One region of the Streptomyces sp. NPDC111802 genome, then DNA from elsewhere that is predicted to be linked to it. Evidence: riboswitches for the same ligand, from Rfam matches in the RefSeq annotation. Region 1 holds a riboswitch; each other region holds the start of a gene.

Region 1 (4,463 bases):
CGGATCACCGCTCGTTGGATCGTCGAGGCGGCCAACATGCCCGTACAGCCCGACGCGGAGGAACTGCTGGCCGCGCGTGGCGTCACCGTACTGCCGGACGTGGTGGTCAACTCGGCCACGAACGCCTGGTGGTGGTGGACGCTGTTCGGGGACATCGGCCCGGACGCGGACGAGGCGTTCGCCCACACTCGGCGCTCGATGCGCGCTCTGACCGCCCTCACGCTGGCCCGCGCGGAGGCCGACGGGACGGCTCCCCGTGCCGCCGCGCACGCCATCGCGGCGGACCGGCTGCCGGAGATCACCGAGCGGTTCGGACGGCACCGATGACGGCGACCCGCGGAGACCTCGCCGGGCTGTGGCCGAGGAGCGGCTCGCGGCGAGGCTTTAGGGTGACGGCGTGGCAAGAGTGCGGTTGAGCGTGGCGGAGCGGCGGGAGGAACTGCTGCGGGCCGCCGTGGAGCAGATAGAGGCACGGGGCGTGGCGGCGGTCAGGATCGCCGACGTGGCCTCGGCGCTCGGCGTGAGCAACGCGCTGGTGCTCTATCACTTCGCCACGAAGGAGAAGCTGGTCGCAGCCGCCTTCACCCATGCGGCCGAGGACGACCTGGCCCATCTGCGCCGGCTGCTCGGCCGCCGTACCACGGCGCTACGACGGCTGCGGGCCGCCGTGCGCTGGTACGCGCCCACCGGCCAGGCCAAGGGCTGGCGGCTGTGGATCGAGGGCTGGGCGGCGGCGCTGCGCGAGCCCGCGCTCCAGGAGGTCACCCGGGACCTGGACCGGCAGTGGAAGGCGGCCATCACCGAGGTCATCGCCGAGGGGGTGGCGGCGGACGAGTTCCGCTGTCCCGACCCCGCCGGCGCGGCCCTGCGCCTCACCGCTCTGCTCGACGGACTGGCCGTACAGCTGACGTCGTACCCGGGGGCGGTCTCACGCGCGCGTGCCCAGGAGTGGGTGGACGAGGCGCTGGCCCGGGAACTGGGGCTGGAGCGGGCGGCGTTGACGGCGTCCAGACGCTGACGTACGTGGTGCGGGCGCCGAGTTCGCTCCGCGGGACATGCCTCCGGGCCGCACCGATCAGTGACCGGTACGGCCCGGAGGCATCTGTGGCTCGCGAACCGCTCTCAGGCCACGGACTGGATCCGCATCTTGATGTCGTCCGGGGACATGGCGCCCTTGGCCGTCACATGGTCGCCCGACGACTCGCCGCGCAGCCGCCGGCCGATCCACGGCACCAGGTACTCGCGCGCCCATTGGACGTCGTCCCGGCGAACCTCAAGGGTGCCGCGGGGCGGGAGCGGCGGCCAGGGCTGGTCCGGGTCGGCGGGGATCTCCAGCCCGAGGACCTGGCCCGCGCGAAGCGCCACGCGCGTGTGCCCCTCGGGAGACAGGTGAAGCCGGTCGCCGTCCCAGGCCCGGCGGTCCTGAACCGTCTTCAGGGACCACAGGTCGAGCACCGGGCAGCCGTACCGGTCGGCGATGGCCCGCACATGACCGTTGTACGTGGCGATCTTGCCGCGCAGATGCTTCAGCACGGGTACGCCACGGGTGTCGAAGCCGGTCGTCACCATGACGGTGCCGACGGCGGAGGTGAGCCGGGCGATCGCCCGCTCGAAGCGCTCGGCCACCTCGTCGGGGTCGGTGCCCGGCCGGATGATGTCGTTGCCGCCCGCGCAGAACGAGACCAGGTCCGGGGCCAGTTCGACGGCCTTGGGAAGCTGGTCCTCGACGATCTGGTCGAGCAGTTTGCCGCGCACGGCGAGGTTGGTGTAGTCGAAGTCGCCCTCGGGACGCCGGTCCGCGAGCAGGACCGCGAACCGGTCCGCCCAGCCGACGAACGCCCCGTCGGGGCCGGGGTCGCCGACGCCCTCGGTGAAGCTGTCCCCCACCGCGACGTACGACCCGATCACTGATCTGCTGTCACTCTTCGAATCGTCTGCCACATCGGGACATGATTCACCTTTGAATGTGACCTACGCGACCGTAGGAAGAGGTTGACGAGCGGTGAGATAAGCCACTCCCCAAGTGTTGACCAAACCTGGAATAACCCTCTGAGCAGGGGTGTTGAGCGGGTGATGACTGTCATCGGCCTCCGGGGCACGGCCACTGGACCGTGGACACACCGAAGGCCGGACCCGGGGATCGAGGTCCGGCCTTCGGTTGCGTGTCAGGCAGGTGGCTTTCGCGCGGGCGGCCGTCAGCCGATGGCAACGCCCTTGGAGCGGAGGTAGGCGACCGGGTCCACGTCCGAGCCGTAGTCCGGCGTGGTGCGGATCTCGAAGTGCAGGTGCGGGCCGGTCACGTTGCCGGTCGCGCCGGAGAGGCCGACCTGCTGGCCCGCGGTCACGGTCTGGCCGGCCGAGACGGAGAGCGAGGACAGGTGGGCGTACTGCGCGTAGTAGCCGTCGGCGAGCTGGATGACGACCTGGTTGCCGTACGCGCCACCCCAGCCGGCGGAGACGACGGTGCCCGCGCCGACCGCCTTGAGCGGGGTGCCGGTCGCGGCGGCGAAGTCGACACCGGTGTGGTAGCCGCTGGACCACATGCTGCCCGCCACCTTGTATCCGGTGCCGAGGGTCGCGCCGGTGAGCGGGGCGGAGAACCCGTTGGCGGTGCTTGCGGTCCCGGCGGCCGAGGTCGTCTTCGCGGCGGACTTCGAGGCGCTCGAGTCGTTCGAGGACGGCTTCGACGAGGGCTTCGAGGACTTCTTCGACGAGGCGGAGGACGGGGCGGACGACGAGGACTTGGGGGTGCTCGTCGTGGCCTTCTTGCCACCGATCGTGAGCTTCAGACCGGGGTGGATCAGCGACGGGTCGTCGCCGACCGCCGCGCGGTTGTCGGCGTAGAGCCGCTTCCAGCCGCCGCTGACATTCTCCTTGTCGGCGATCTTCGAAAGGTAATCGCCCACCCTCACCGAATAGGTCCGCACGCCGGTCTTCTTCTCGGCGGCCTTCTTCTCAACCGCCTTCTGGCCGGCGGCGGGAAGGGACTGAACGGCCTTTTCCGAAACGGACTGCGAGGGAGCGGCGTGGGCGCCGGTGGCCCCCATGAGCGGGAGAGCGAGAGCGGCGCCGCCGGTTCCGGCGACGGCTATGGAGCGGGTGAAGCGCAAGGGCTTCGGGCGGCGATGCTTACCCTTCGCGGGCATGGCGAATTCCTCTCCGGCGCCTGCGAGGTGAGCTGTCGGGTGCGGGCTGGAGATGCCCGGCCGCGTCGGGACGCGACTTGACCCCAAGCCGTTCCGGAGACCGGAACAGGCGGTTGTACCTGTGGGTCCCCCGCTCCTGCCGTGGACGGGTGAGTTAGCGCGGGATCCGGTCGGCGGCAGGATTAGGCGTCCGTCCGGATTGGTGGCGAACGTAAGCGAGGAAGACGCATGGGAACAAGTGAGAGGTTCCGTCCGAATGCGTTCCTGTTGATCCCTTGTGGGAATTACCGGTCACCGTGAGTGAATTCTTGGTATGCCGTCCGACTCAAAGCCCCATGAAAAACATGTGAATTACGTGGACATGACGGGCGACGCACGGTCACGAATATGACGCTCCTCACGTGACCCTGCTCCACCTCCCTTCACTCCAGAGCGAGTTGGAATGAAGTAGTCAATTCGGACAGAACACCTAGATGCGACGGAGGCGAATAACCGTCGCATCCAGATCGCCACACAGACGGGCACTTAGTCCGTGATGCACCAGTACGGCACCTCGGTGAATTTCGCCCGTTTCAAGGCATTCATACGCACCTGTCGGGTCGAGACCGCGCAGCCTCAGGGCCGGCAGGGGCTCGCCATAGCTCTGGGCCTGGAGCCAGGCGAGGACGACCGTCTCGTCCCCGAGCACGTACTGCACCGCGCTCAGTCCGCCGCGCGGGGGCCGCAGCCGGTAGAGGTCACCGCGCTGCACCAGGGGGCGGATCTCCTTGTAGAGCGTCACCCACTCCCGGGCCTCGGCCAGCTCCTCCTCGGTCCACCGCTCCAGGTCGCCGCCGACGCCGAGCACCCCCGCCATGGCGCTGACGAAGCGGAAGCGCAGTGAGCTGGCGCGGTGGTTGAGCATGGCGTTCGGACTGTCGGTGACCCAGGCCGCCATGGCCCGGGGCGGGTGGATCTGGCTGAAGCCGTGCTGGATGGCGAGCCGGTCGAGGGGGTCGGTGTTGTCCGAGGTCCACACCTGGTCGGTACGGCCGAGCACGCCGAGGTCGATCCGTCCGCCGCCGCCCGAGCAGGACTCGAAGGCGACACCGGGGTGAGCGGCGCGCAGCCGGTCGAGCAGACCGTACAGGGCACGCACATGGTCGACCCACAAGCGCTGCGGATACGGCTCACCGGGCCAGCCGGCGTCGGAGAAGCAGCGGTTGAAGTCCCACTTCACATAGTCGATCGGGGCGCTGGAGAGGAGCCCGTCGAGCTGTTCCCAGAGATACTCCTGGACGTCGTCGCGGGCGAGGTTCAGTACGAGCTGATTGCGGA
Region 2 (4,463 bases), on a different contig from region 1:
CGACCCGATCGCGTACTCCGGCAACTCCGGCAACTCGACCGGCCCGCACCTGCACTTCGAGGTACGCCCCGGCGGCGGCTCGGCCATAGACCCGCTGCCCTGGCTGCGCAGCCACGGGGTCGACCCGACGTAAACGACGCCACCGCCTCGCGCCCCCGCCCTTCAGCGGGGGCGCACTTGTCGGTACTGGCGCTTCGCCACCGGTACCAGAGCTTCGCGCTAGAGCTTCTCCACGGGCGCGTACCGCAGCAGCAACCGCTTCGGCTTGGTGTCCCCGAAGTCGATCGTCGCCTCGGCGTTCGCGCCGGTGCCCTTCACACCCGTCACCGTGCCGAGCCCGAACTGGTCGTGTGTGACACGGTCACCGACGGCCAGCTGGACGACCGGCTTCTCGGAGGTGCGGCGCGTGGCGAAACCGGACGCGCCCGAGGCCGAGGAGCGCGAGCGGGACGACGACAGCGAGGCGGCGACCCCGGACGCGGGCCCGGAGGAGACCGGCGAGGTCGCCCCCGTGCGCTTCCAGTCGACATGCGCCGCCGGGATCTCCTCCAGGAAGCGGGACGGCGGGTTGTACGACGGCTGCCCCCACGCGCTCCGCATCGACGAGCGGGTCAGATACAGCCGCTCACGCGCGCGCGTGATGCCGACGTACGCGAGCCGCCGCTCCTCCTCCAGCTCCTTGGTCTGGCCGAGGGCGCGCATGTGCGGGAAGACGCCGTCCTCCATGCCGGTGAGGAAGACGACCGGGAACTCCAGGCCCTTGGCGGTGTGCAGGGTCATCAGGGTGATGACGCCCGAGCCGTCCTCCTCCTCGTCCGGGATCTGGTCGGAGTCGGCGACCAGCGCGACCCGCTCCAGGAAGTCCGAGAGCCCGCCGGGCGCCTCGCCCTCACCCGATTCCTGCTCGAACTCCAGGGCGACGGCCGCGAGTTCCTGAAGGTTCTCGATGCGGGTCTCGTCCTGAGGGTCCGTGGAGGCCTGCAACTCGGCGAGATAGCCGGTCCGTTCGAGGACCGCTTCCAGGACGGTCGCCGGTCCCGCGCCGGACTCGACGATCGTACGGAGCTCCTCCATCAGCGCGTTGAACCGCTTGACCGCGTTGGTCGACCGCGCGGCCATGCCGTACGCCTCGTCGACACGCCGCAGCGCCTGCGGGAAGCTGATCTTCTCCCGCTGTGAAAGGGCGTCGATCATCGCCTCGGCGCGGTCACCGATGCCACGCTTGGGGACGTTGAGGATCCGTCGCAGCGGCACGGAGTCCTCGGGGTTGGCCAGCACCCGCAGATAGGCGAGTACGTCCCGGACCTCCTTGCGCTCGTAGAACCGGACCCCGCCGACGACCTTGTAGGGCAGCCCGACGCGGATGAAGACTTCCTCGAAGACACGGGACTGGGCGTTCGTACGGTAGAAGACGGCGACGTCGCCGGCCTTCGCGTCCCCCGCGTCGGTCAGTCGGTCTATCTCGTCGGCGACGAACTGCGCCTCGTCGTGCTCGGTGTCCGCGACATAGCCGGTGATGCGCGCGCCCGCGCCCGCGTTGGTCCACAGGTTCTTCGGGCGGCGGGACTCATTGCGCTCGATGACCGCGTTGGCGACGGTCAGGATCGTCTGCGTGGAGCGGTAGTTCTGTTCCAGCAGGATCGTCGTCGCGTCCGGGTAGTCCTCCTCGAACTGGAGGATGTTGCGGATGGTGGCGCCCCGGAACGCATAGATGGACTGGTCGGCGTCGCCCACCACGCACAGCTCGGCGGGCGCGAGGTCGTACTCGCTGGGCGGCACGTCGACGGGGTGCTCGCTGGTCCCGACGAGCTCGCGCACCAGCGCGTACTGGGCGTGGTTGGTGTCCTGGTACTCGTCCACGAGGACGTGCCGGAAACGACGGCGGTAGTGCTCGGCGACGTCCGGGAAGGCCCGCAGCAGATTGACCGTCGTCATGATCAGGTCGTCGAAGTCGAGGGCGTTGGCCTCCCGCAATCGCGACTGGTACATGGCATAGGCCTGCGCGAGGGTCTTCTCGAAGCCGTCCGTCGCCTGGGCGGCGAAGTCCTCCTCGTCGATCAGCTCGTTCTTCAGGTTGCTGATCTTGGCGCTGAAGGACTTGGGCGGGAAGCGCTTGGGATCGAGGTCCAGATCACGGCACACCAGCGCCATCAACCGCTTGCTGTCGGCGGCGTCGTAGATCGAGAACGACGACGTGAACCCGAGCTTCTTGCTCTCCCTGCGCAGGATGCGCACGCACGCGCTGTGGAAGGTCATCACCCACATCGCGTTCGCACGCGGGCCGACGAGCTGCTCGACGCGCTCCTTCATCTCACCGGCGGCCTTGTTGGTGAAGGTGATCGCGAGGATCTGCCCCGGATGCACGTTCCGCTCGGCCAGGAGATGGGCGATGCGATGGGTGAGCACACGCGTCTTGCCGGATCCGGCCCCGGCCACGATGAGCAGGGGGGTGCCGGAGTGGACGACGGCGGCGCGCTGGTTCTCGTTCAACCCCTCCAGCAGCGCCGCGGCGTCGATGGCCGGCCGCGGGGCGCCGTCGCGGTAGTAGGCGTCCCGGTCCGGCGGCACGTCGAACTTCCCACCGAACAGATCGTCCGGAACCGGCTCCGGAGCGTGATCGCCCTCGGGCGGTGGTGGCGGCTCTTCCTCATGGGCCCGTGGGGCCTGGAGGTCCGCCAGGAAGCTGTCGTCAAAGAGGCTGCTCATCGCTCTCCGAGTCTAGGCGGCCCCACTGACAGCCCGCCGCCACCCCGAGAACATCACACGTTCCGAATCCCGACGATCTTCCGGGACACCCGCCCGAGAGCCCCTCACCCCCCGCGACCAGCCCCTTACAGCAAGCGATCGACCAGGCCGAGCGATCAAATACCGCAACAAATAATGCGAAACAACCCACCCACCACATAAGTACTCAAACAGTCCCGCACTCCCCCGAATCAGCTGCTCCTGATACCGCCTCGCCTCAAGGTCACGAAAATGTATCGGGCATATCGAACATCAACCTTCACAGGGGCCACACGAGTTGGCTACCGTGCCGGACAGGCCGTACGACCCCCACCGGCGATCGACGCCGGGCCGCACGGCCTCCGCCGAGTCCGGCGCGCCCGCACGGCGAACCGGAGCCGGGGACCCACCGAACTTGGGGTGAATCGGCCCGACTTCCCATCCGGGAACGGCCGTAGGGCAACCCTTCCGAACCACCCGCCCGAACCCGACAGCTAACTCGGTAGGCGGAGCATGGAAGGAGTCGCCTCCCTTGGCGTCGCACCGCAAGTCGCGTCCCGCCGGTACGCGCGTAGCAGGCATACGGACCCCCGCCCTCGCCACGGCGGCCCTCACGTCCGTCGCCCTGCTGTCCCAGACGGCCAACGCGAGCCCCTCGACGGACGACAACCCCAGCCTCGAAGAGGTCGAGAAGAAGGTCGACGACCTCTACCGCCAGGCGGAGTCGGCGACCGAGAAGTACAACGCGGCCAAGGAGAAGACCGCGAAGCAGCGCCAGCGCGTCGACACCCTCCTCGACGACGTCGCCCAGCGCACCCAGAAGCTCAACGAGGCACGCGAGGAACTGGGCCGCTCCGCCGCCGCCCAGTACCGCACCGGCGCCACCGCCCCCGACACGGCGACCTTCCTCCTCGCGGACACCCCGCAGGACTACTTCGACCAGAGCCAGCTGATGGGCCGTATGACGGACCGTCAGAAGGAATCGGTCGACGAGTACTTCACGCAGCAGTCAGCGACCATGAAGAAGCGCAGGGAGGCCACCCAGAGCCTCGAGACGCTCACCGAATCGCAGAACGACCTCCAGACCGCCAAGACCACCGTCCAGCAGAAGCTCTCCGACGCACGCGAGCTCCTCTCGAAGCTGACGGCGGAGGAGAAGGCCCGCCTCGCCGCGATCGAGAAGCGCAAGCAGGAGGAAGCCGCGCGCAAGGCAGCCGAACTGGCCCGCCAGCAGGCGGAGGCCGAGCGCCAGCGCCAGGAAGCCGCGCAACAGCAGCAGGAGAGCACGGCGCCCCCGTCCGACTCCGGCACCTCGGACTCGTCCTCCTCGGACCCGTCCTCCTCGGACCCGTCCTCCTCGGACTCCTCGTACGCCACCAAGGCCGAGAAGGCCCTGGCCTTCGCCCGCTCCCAGATCGGCAAGCCGTACGTCTGGGGCGCCACCGGCCCCGACTCCTACGACTGCTCGGGCCTCACCCAGGCCGCCTGGAAGGCCGCCGGCGTCGACATCCCGCGCGTCACCTACGACCAGGTCAACGCCGGCACCACGGTCTCCCTCTCCAGCGCCCAGCCCGGCGACCTGGTCTTCTTCTACGACGACGTCACCCATGTGGGCATCTACATAGGCAACGGCATGATGATCCACGCCCCGAAGCCCGGCGCCTACGTCCGCGAGGAGTCGATCTACTACGACGGGGAGTCGTCGATCCACAGCGTGGTCCGCCCCGCCTGACACCCGT
Region 3 (4,463 bases), on a different contig from region 1:
AACATCGACCCGCCGGACCACACCAGGCTCCGCCGGCTCGTCTCCAAGGCCTTCACGCCCCGCAGGGTCGCCGAGTTCACCCCCAGGGTGCAGGAGCTCACGGACCACCTCATCGACCAGTTCGCGCGGAAGGGGAGTGCCGACCTGATCCACGAGTTCGCCTTCCCGCTCCCCATCTACGCCATCTGCGATCTGCTGGGCGTCCCCCGCGAGGACCAGGACGACTTCCGGGACTGGGCGGGCATGATGATCCGGCACCAGGGCGGCCCGAGGGGCGGGGTCGCGCGGTCGGTGAAGAAGATGCGCGGCTATCTCGCCGACCTCATCCACCGCAAGCGCGAGGCGCTTCCCGCCACCCCCGACCCCGGCGAGGACCTCATCTCGGGCCTCATCCGCGCCTCCGACCACGGTGAGCACCTCACCGAGAACGAGGCCGCGGCCATGGCCTTCATCCTGCTGTTCGCCGGTTTCGAGACAACCGTCAACCTCATCGGCAACGGCACCTACGCCCTGCTCACCCACCCCGAGCAGCGCGCCCGCCTCCAGTCCTCCCTGGCCGACCGCGACACCGCCCTGCTCGAAACCGGCGTCGAGGAACTCCTGCGCTACGACGGCCCCGTCGAGCTCGCCACCTGGCGCTTCGCCACCGAGCCGCTCACCATCGGCGGACAGCACATCGCCCCCGGCGACCCCGTCCTCGTCGTCCTGGCCGCCGCCGACCGCGACCCGGAGCGGTTCGGCGACCCGGACGTCCTGGACCTCGGCCGCCGTGACAACCAGCACCTCGGTTACGGCCACGGCATCCACTACTGCCTCGGCGCCCCGCTCGCCCGCCTGGAGGGCCAGACCGCCCTGGCCACGCTCCTCACCCGACTCCCGGACCTCCGACTCGCGGTGGATCCGGGGGAGTTGAGATGGCGCGGTGGACTGATCATGCGCGGACTGCGCACCCTTCCGGTGGAGTTCAGCCCAGTTGGGTGATTCTGTCCGCCCCGGCAAACGTGATACGCGCTCAAGTCTGTGATCTTCACGTGATCTACGCGGCATTAACTTGTGACAAGTGATCGTCTGCCTATACGTTCACGGATCAACGAGGCGCCCAGGTTTCACGCGCCACAGTCACTGCTGTCTCGTGAAAGGCACCCGCATGCTCTCCGGGAACGGTCGTCACCGTCGCCCCCGTCAGGCTCCGGCTCTCCTTGTCGCGGCCGGGGTGACCGGCTCCGCCATCGCCATCCCGCTCCTCGGCGCCACCGGCGCGAGCGCGGCCGACGGCAATGTGTGGGACAAGGTGGCCGACTGTGAGAGTGGCGGCTCCTGGAGCGCCGACACCGGCAACGGGCGTTATGGCGGACTCCAGTTGACCCAGGCCGACTGGGAGAAGTACGGCGGTCTCGACTACGCCTCCACTCCCGATCTGGCCAGCCGCTCCCAGCAGATCGCCGTGGCGCAGGACGTCCTGGCGGCCCGGGGAACCAGTCCCTGGGGCACCTGCGCGGTGCTCAACGGACTCACCAAGGCGTCCGGCTCGGTCGACCTCGACACCGGGGTGGAGGAGGACTCACCCTCCGAGGTGTCCGGATCCTCCGGTTTGCTCGATTCACCCAAGTCGTCCGGCTCGTCCGGCTCATCGAGTTCGTCTGACTCATCGAGCGAATCCGACTCCTCCGGTGCGTCGACCCCGTCCGACGATGCCTCGAACCTGCTGAGCGGCTCCTCCGGCGCTTCGTCCGAATCACCCGATAATTCATCATCCTCGCCCTCGTCGTCCTCTTCAGTCGACAAGTCCGCGAAGTCCGATACGTCACCCGACTCAAGGACTCCACAGTCGCCGGACAGCTCTCCCATAGAGACCCCCAAGGGTGACAATCAGGACAACTCGGAGCAGGATGCGGGCTCCTGGAGTCTCGTCGACACCGGGTCGATCGACGACGCGACGGCCGGCTCCGGGCGTCATCGCGGTCCCAGTGCCGACGAGGACGATGCCGTCGACAGTGCCGTCAAGTCCTCCGGTCGCCACGCCTCGTACAGCGTCCGCCCCGGCGACACTCTCGCCTCCATCGCCGACTCCCTTGAGCTTCAGGGCGGGTGGCGCGCGCTGTACAACGCGAACAAGAAGGCCATCGGCGCCGACGCGAACCACATCTTCGCCGGTCAGACCCTGGACGTCCCTGTCGAATAACGGTCGAACAGGGCGAAAAACAGCGGGAGTTCGCGTCATGTTTCGCCCTGGAATGTCCGCTTTAAAGGTAGTGAGAGATAGATCTCAGATGCCCTGATCGTCTTTGTAATTCCGCGAATCGCGTGTCTACGGTCATGACCGCTCGCCACCAGAGCGAGCCCCGACAGCCGTCACGCCGAATCCTGCCGGCGGCCGTACGGGAACAGTCGTCGCGTCAAGCGCCGTAGGCAGGAGCGGGGGACCCAAGGTAAGCGCCGGGTCCGGCAGTTGAGGCCCTTCGGGGCCGCACGGCCGGAGTTCGGCTTGGGGTTAAGTCGCGCACCAGCGTCAGCGGTGCGCGGCCGGGCAACTCAACCGGCCCGAACCCGACAGCTCACCTCGTAGGCGTCGGTGAGGGGATCCTTCCATGCTGTTTTCCAGCAAGGGCAAGCACCGCCGTCCGTCCAAGGCCGCTCGCGCCATCGCCGTCGTCGGCGTCACCGGCGCCGCCGCCGTCGCCGCCCCGCTGATGGCGGCCGGCAGTGCCTCGGCCGCCACCGCCTCCGAGTGGGACACCGTCGCCCAGTGCGAGTCCGGCGGCAACTGGTCGATCAACACCGGCAACGGCTACTACGGCGGTCTGCAGTTCTCCGCCTCCACCTGGGCCGCGTACGGCGGCACGGCGTACGCCTCCACCGCCGACCAGGCCAGCAAGGCCCAGCAGATCGAGATAGCCGAGAAGGTCCTCGCGGCCCAGGGCAAGGGCGCCTGGCCGAACTGCGGCACCGGCCTGTCGAGCGCCGCCTACAACGGCTCCTCCGCCGGCTCCTCGCAGAGCGGCGAGACCACCACTCGCTCCAGCGAGCAGCAGTCGGCCTCCCGCTCCACCGACCGCCCGGCCGCCAAGAAGAGCACCAAGACCGTCACCACCCCGACCGGCAAGAAGGTCAAGAAGGGCGACGGCGAGTACAAGGTCGTCAAGGGTGACACCCTCAGCTCGATCGCCGCGGACCACGACGTCAAGGGCGGCTGGGAGAAGCTCTTCCAGCTGAACAAGGGCATCGTCGAGGACGCGAACCTGATCTACCCGGGTCAGCAGCTGCACCTGAAGTAAGCCGGCGCGGCGGGCCGCGAACCGGCGGCCCGCGGCATCACGCGGCCGACAGTTGAACCACAGCGCCTTCACATCCGTGGACCTCATAGTGAAGGCGTCGTGAGGGCCACCCCCGTCCCCACGAACTCCCCGCCTCGGTGCGTTTTCCCCCGTACGCACCGGGGCGGGGCTCTTTCTTGTGCGGGCTTGCACGCGGGTTCTTCTGCGGGCCCGCACGCGGACCATTTTTGTTCCGTTCGGAAACAATTTACTCTCGGTTCTGTCCACGGGGCGGTCGACCGCTGGCCGAACGCCCGGAGCCGGTTAGGCTCGTCTCGCAGTACCCACCGCGGTCTGCGTACCCGCGTCACATCCGAAGAAGGAGATGCTCGTGCCGTCCATCGACGTCGTCGTAGCCCGGGAAATCCTGGACTCCCGAGGCAACCCCACGGTCGAGGTCGAGGTCGGCCTCGACGACGGCAGCACGGGTCGTGCCGCCGTCCCGTCCGGCGCCTCGACCGGTGCCTTCGAGGCCATCGAGCTCCGTGACGGTGACCCCAACCGCTACCAGGGCAAGGGTGTCGAGAAGGCCGTCCTCGCCGTCATCGAGCAGATCGGCCCGGAGCTCGTCGGCTACGACGCCACCGAGCAGCGCCTGATCGACCAGGCGATGTTCGACCTGGACGCCACCGACAACAAGGGCTCGCTCGGCGCCAACGCCATCCTCGGCGTCTCGCTCGCCGTCGCGCACGCCGCCTCCGAGGCGTCCGACCTCCCGCTCTTCCGCTACCTGGGCGGCCCGAACGCGCACCTGCTGCCGGTGCCGATGATGAACATCCTGAACGGCGGCTCGCACGCCGACTCCAACGTGGACATCCAGGAGTTCATGATCGCCCCGATCGGCGCGGAGTCCTTCTCCGAGGCCCTGCGCTGGGGCACCGAGGTCTACCACACCCTCAAGAAGGTCCTGAAGGGCCGCGGCCTGTCCACCGGCCTCGGCGACGAGGGCGGCTTCGCCCCGAACCTCGGCTCCAACCGCGAGGCCCTCGACCTCATCCTCGAGGCCATCAAGGAAGCCGGCTACGCCCCCGGCGAGCAGATCGCCCTCGCGCTCGACGTCGCCGCCTCCGAGTTCTACAAGGACGGCAAGTACCTCTTCGAGGGCAAGGAGCGCTCCGCCGCCGAGATGACGGAGTACTACGAGGAGCT
Region 4 (4,463 bases), on a different contig from region 1:
CTTGTCCCAGCGGCAGTCCTCGCGCCGCACCAGGCCGTCCTTCTCCAGGCGGGTGACGGCGTAGGTCAGCCGGCTACGGGTGATCTTCAGCCCCTCCGCGAGGTCGGTCATGCGCAGTCGGCGCTCCGGGCTTTCGGAGAGCGTGGCGAGGATGGAGTAATACACGTGAGGCATGCCGGCCTCCTGCTGGAGCTGCCGGTCCAGCGCGTCCTCCACGAGCGCGGCGGCGGCGATGTACGCGCGCCAGGCGCGCTGCTCCTCGGGGGTGAGCCAGCGAGTCGTCATAGGACCAGTGTAGGTTTGTTTCAAAGTTGAACCAAGACCCAGACCGTATAGCCAGACCGTAGAGTCGGAGAGCGCGCCCATGCCGTCGTACCCCTACGTCCTGCTGTCCGCCGCCGTCTCCCTGGACGGCTACCTCGACGACACGACTCCCGACCGCCTGCTGCTGTCCAGCCCGGCCGACTTCGACCGGGTCGACGAGGTGCGGGCCTCCGTGGACGCGATTCTGATCGGTGCCGGCACGATCCGGGCGGACAACCCGCGGCTGCTGGTGAACTCGGCCGAACGGCGGGCCGCGCGGGTGGCGGCGGGGAAGCCGGAGTATCCGTTGAAGGTCACGGTCAGCGCGACGGGCGAGCTGGATCCGGCCGCGAACTTCTGGCACACGGGCGGCGACAAGATCGTCTATACGACGGCGAAGGGCGCGGAGCGGCTGCGGCGGGCGCCGGTCGAAGCGGACGTCGTCGCGCTGGGCGATGAACTGGACTGGCGGCCCCTGCTGGCGCATCTGCGTGAGGTGCGCGGCGTCGAGCGGCTGATGGTCGAGGGGGGCGGCAAGATCCACACCCAGCTGATCCAGCAGGGGCTGGCGGACGAGTTGCAGCTGGTGCTGGCGCCGCTGTTCGTGGGGGATGCGCGGGCGCCGCGGCTGTTCGGGCCGGGTGGGTATCAGGGTGGACGGCTGCGACTGGTCGAGACGCGGCGGATCGAGGACGTGGTGCTGATGCGTTACGAGCCGACGGCGCCGGGTGCCGGTGAGCTTCCCTCCGCCGCGGATCGGCACTGGCTGGGGCTGGCGTGCGAGCTGGCGGCGCAGTGCCCGCCCTCAAAGACGGCGTTCAGCGTCGGGGCGGTGGTGGTGGCGGCCGACGGGACGGAACTGGCGCGCGGGTACTCCAGGGAGGGCGGTGATCCCGTGGTGCATGCGGAGGAGGCGGCGCTGGCGAAGATCCCGGCGGGGGATCCGAGGCTGGCGTCGGCGACGGTGTACAGCAGCCTGGAGCCTTGTACGCGGCGTGCGTCGCGGCCGGTGCCGTGTGCGCGGCTGATTCTTGAGGCGGGGGTGCGCAGGGTGGTGACGGCTTGGCGGGAGCCGGACACGTTCGTGGTCGGAGCCGATGGGAGCGGGGTGCTGGCGGGGGAGGGCGTGGATGTGGTGGTGCTCGCGGAGTACGAGGAGCGGGCGATGGCACCGAACGGGCATCTGCTGGGCTGAGGCCGGGCTTCTTCTCGCCCCCGCCGCCCTTGCCCGTCCCGTCCCTGGGGGCCGCGCCCCCAGACCCCCGCTCCGGCCCTGAAAGAAAGGCGTGTGCTTCGGGTCCTGCGGATGGCGTACTATGGATTCAACGACGCGGGGTGGAGCAGCTCGGTAGCTCGCTGGGCTCATAACCCAGAGGTCGCAGGTTCAAATCCTGTCCCCGCTACTGAAGGCTCAGGGCCGGAACTGATCAGTTCCGGCCCTGAGTGTTTTCCCGGCCGGCACGCCCGGCCGTCCGGCTGCCGTGTACGACCACCTCACGCCCACGGACTTCACCGGCGCCCCCTTCTGCAGGTGACCTTGATCGTTGTCACCAGATGTGATCGGGCGAGCGCCCTCCGCATAACAACTGACATACCGTCAATACCTGTGTGATTCCTGAGCCTTGGCCAACTCGCCCGATTTGGGCCACTGATGACCCGTAAGTCCAGGCGAGAATCGTTAATGATCAAGTGGAACAGCTTGGAATCCGCACCCCGCGTCTATTAACGTTCGATAACGCAGCGCGGTCGTCCCAGCCGTCACAAGAGGCGGCTCCGTGCGCACGCGCCGAGTCCCGCAAGGGAGCCGGGGAACCACCACCCTGGGGTGAATCGCACGGATTCCGCCGTGGAAGCACGGTTGGTATACGCGCGTAGGAGACCTTCCTGCTCCGAACCCGTCAGCTAACCCGGTAGGCGAGAAGGAAGGAAAGGAGTACGCCCACGTGGCGTCAAACCGGCCTGCTCCGCAAGCCCCGTTCGTGCCGAGCCAGCGCACCACCGACACCTTCGGCTACGACAGCTACCGCACCGACGAGGGCCCGTTCGAGGAGTGGAACCCCACCGCGGAGTCCATTCGTCCCGTTCGTGGCAGGCACCGCGTCTCCAAGCAGCGCGGCGGGGGACTCGCCCGCAGCTCCACGGTTCTCGGCGTAGGCGTCATAGCCGCCGTCGGCGCGGGCGGCATGGCCAGCGCGAACAGCGGCAAGCCGCCGGTCGCCATCACCATGCCCGACCTGCCGCTGATCTCCGACGACGACTCCTCCGAGGCCGCCGAGGACACGGCCACCGCCCTCAGCACCATGGGCGAGGCCACCGAGCAGACCGCTCAGAGCGGCTCCGACGCCGGCGAGGCGCTGCGCAGCCGGATCATCGCGCAGGCCGAGCTCCAGCAGGACCAGATCGACAGCAAGGCCGCCGCCGCTGCCGTTGCCGCCGCCGAGAAGGAGGCCGCCGCGGCCGCCGCCAAGGCGGAGCAGGAGGCCAAGGAGAAGGCCGCCGCCGCGAAGGCCGCCGCCGAGGAGGAGGCCCGCAAGAAGGCCGAGGCCGAGCGCCTCGCCGAGCTGGCCAAGCAGTACACGCTGCCGACCTCCTCGTACACCATCACCTCGACCTTCGGTCAGGCCGGCGCCTACTGGTCCTCCGGGTACCACACCGGCCTCGACTTCGCCGCCCCCACCGGCACGCTGATCAAGGCGATCCACTCCGGCACGGTCACCTTCGCCGGCTGGGACGGCTCGTACGGCTACAAGACCGAGATCACCCTCGACGACGGCACCGAGCTCTGGTTCGCGCACCAGTCCTCGATCAGCGTCAGCGTGGGCCAGAAGGTCAACACGGGCGACGTCATCGGCCGCGTTGGTGCCACGGGCAATGTGACCGGCGCCCACCTGCACCTCGAGGTGCACCCCGACGGCGCCACGAACGGCATCGACCCGATGGCGTGGCTGCAGGGCAAGGGCCTCACGCCCTGAGGTCGTGAGGTCCTGAGGCCACGAGACCCTGAGGTCCTGAGTCCCTTGAGGTCCTTGAGAGGCGTCCACTTCTGAACCCCCGGCAGTCCTGACGGCGTCCCCCCGACGTCAGGGCTGCCGGTTTTCGGTGTGCCAGGAGTGTTTACCGGGACTTTGTCGCAAGCTCGGAATGATCGGCTCCGGCACGGCAGTTGACGTAGAACATGACTTCTCTTCGCAAGCTCGGCTCCTCCGACCTCGAGGTCCACCCGCTCTGCCTCGGCGGCAACGTCTTCGGCTGGACCGCCGACGAGACCCAGTCCTTCGCCGTCCTCGACGCGTACACAGAGGCGGGCGGCAACTTCATCGACACGGCCGACGTCTACTCGGCGTGGGTCGAGGGCAACGCGGGCGGCGAGTCCGAGACGGTCATCGGCAACTGGCTGACGGCACGCGGCAACCGGGACGATGTCGTGATCGCCACCAAGGTCAGCCAGCACCCCGATTTCCGGGGCCTGAGCGCGGCCAACATCAAGGCGGCCGCCGACGCCTCCCTGCGTCGCCTGGGCACCGATCACATCGACCTCTACTACACCCACTACGACCAGCCGGAAGTGCCGGTCGAGGAGATCATCGGCGCCCTTGACGAGCTGGTGCGGGCGGGCAAGGTGCGGCACATCGCCGCGTCCAACATCTCCGCCGAGCGCCTCGCGGCCTCCCTCGCCTTCTCCGACCGCGAGGGCCTCGCCCGATACGTGGCCCTCCAGCCGCACTACAACCTGGTCTCCCGCGACACCTACGAAGGCGACCTGCAGAACCTCGCCGAGCGGGAGGGTGTGGCGGCGGTCCCGTACTACGCCCTCGCGTCCGGTTTCCTCACGGGCAAGTACCGCCCCGGTACGACCGTGGACAGTGCCCGCGCCCAGGGTGCCGGCCGGCACGCCGAGACCGAGCGGGGCCGACGGGTGCTGGCCGCCCTGGACGAGGTGGCCGGGTCCCACGAGGTGCCGGTGGCGACGGTCGCGCTGGCCTGGCTCGCGAACCAGCCGACGGTCGCGACGCCCATCGCCTCGGCGCGGACGGTGGAACAGCTTCCGGCGCTGCTGGGGGTGGCGGAGCTGAGGCTGACGGAGGAGGAAGTGGCGAGGCTCACGGAGGCGTCGGCCTGAATCCGCCTCTCCTCCTCGACCACCACCGCTACGTCCGGTA

What was found. Region 1 has a riboswitch for cyclic di-AMP ahead of ACZ7NC_RS15305 (M23 family metallopeptidase). Riboswitches for the same ligand answer to the same signal wherever they lie in the genome.
Region 2: it holds a riboswitch for cyclic di-AMP, as region 1 does, so the genes downstream of both, ACZ7NC_RS12065 (C40 family peptidase) here and ACZ7NC_RS15305 (M23 family metallopeptidase) in region 1, are expected to answer to the same signal.
Region 3: it holds a riboswitch for cyclic di-AMP, as region 1 does, so the genes downstream of both, ACZ7NC_RS05320 (transglycosylase family protein) here and ACZ7NC_RS15305 (M23 family metallopeptidase) in region 1, are expected to answer to the same signal.
Region 4: it holds a riboswitch for cyclic di-AMP, as region 1 does, so the genes downstream of both, ACZ7NC_RS17245 (M23 family metallopeptidase) here and ACZ7NC_RS15305 (M23 family metallopeptidase) in region 1, are expected to answer to the same signal.

What each region holds. Positions count from the first base shown of each region.
Region 1 covers NZ_JBVKCZ010000012.1:65,521-69,983, reverse strand. Annotated here, with positions in the region: gene ACZ7NC_RS15320 (Glu/Leu/Phe/Val dehydrogenase dimerization domain-containing protein) at 1-327, shown strand, start outside; gene ACZ7NC_RS15315 (TetR/AcrR family transcriptional regulator) at 398-1,018, shown strand; gene ACZ7NC_RS15310 (SGNH/GDSL hydrolase family protein) at 1,123-1,908, opposite strand; gene ACZ7NC_RS15305 (M23 family metallopeptidase) at 2,196-3,146, opposite strand; cyclic di-AMP (ydaO/yuaA leader) riboswitch at 3,151-3,308, opposite strand; gene ACZ7NC_RS15300 (alpha-galactosidase) at 3,616-4,463, opposite strand, start outside.
Region 2 covers NZ_JBVKCZ010000009.1:65,344-69,806, reverse strand. Annotated here, with positions in the region: gene ACZ7NC_RS12075 (M23 family metallopeptidase) at 1-133, shown strand, start outside; gene pcrA (DNA helicase PcrA) at 220-2,706, opposite strand; cyclic di-AMP (ydaO/yuaA leader) riboswitch at 3,078-3,248, shown strand; gene ACZ7NC_RS12065 (C40 family peptidase) at 3,257-4,456, shown strand.
Region 3 covers NZ_JBVKCZ010000004.1:104,097-108,559, reverse strand. Annotated here, with positions in the region: gene ACZ7NC_RS05330 (cytochrome P450 family protein) at 1-981, shown strand, start outside; gene ACZ7NC_RS05325 (transglycosylase family protein) at 1,148-2,182, shown strand; cyclic di-AMP (ydaO/yuaA leader) riboswitch at 2,392-2,584, shown strand; gene ACZ7NC_RS05320 (transglycosylase family protein) at 2,589-3,275, shown strand; gene eno (phosphopyruvate hydratase) at 3,640-4,463, shown strand, end outside.
Region 4 covers NZ_JBVKCZ010000013.1:202,445-206,907, forward strand. Annotated here, with positions in the region: gene ACZ7NC_RS17230 (MarR family winged helix-turn-helix transcriptional regulator) at 1-285, opposite strand, end outside; gene ACZ7NC_RS17235 (dihydrofolate reductase family protein) at 365-1,498, shown strand; tRNA gene ACZ7NC_RS17240 (tRNA-Met) at 1,633-1,706, shown strand; cyclic di-AMP (ydaO/yuaA leader) riboswitch at 2,078-2,235, shown strand; gene ACZ7NC_RS17245 (M23 family metallopeptidase) at 2,247-3,275, shown strand; gene ACZ7NC_RS17250 (aldo/keto reductase) at 3,479-4,423, shown strand; gene ACZ7NC_RS17255 (PrsW family intramembrane metalloprotease) at 4,452-4,463, opposite strand, start outside.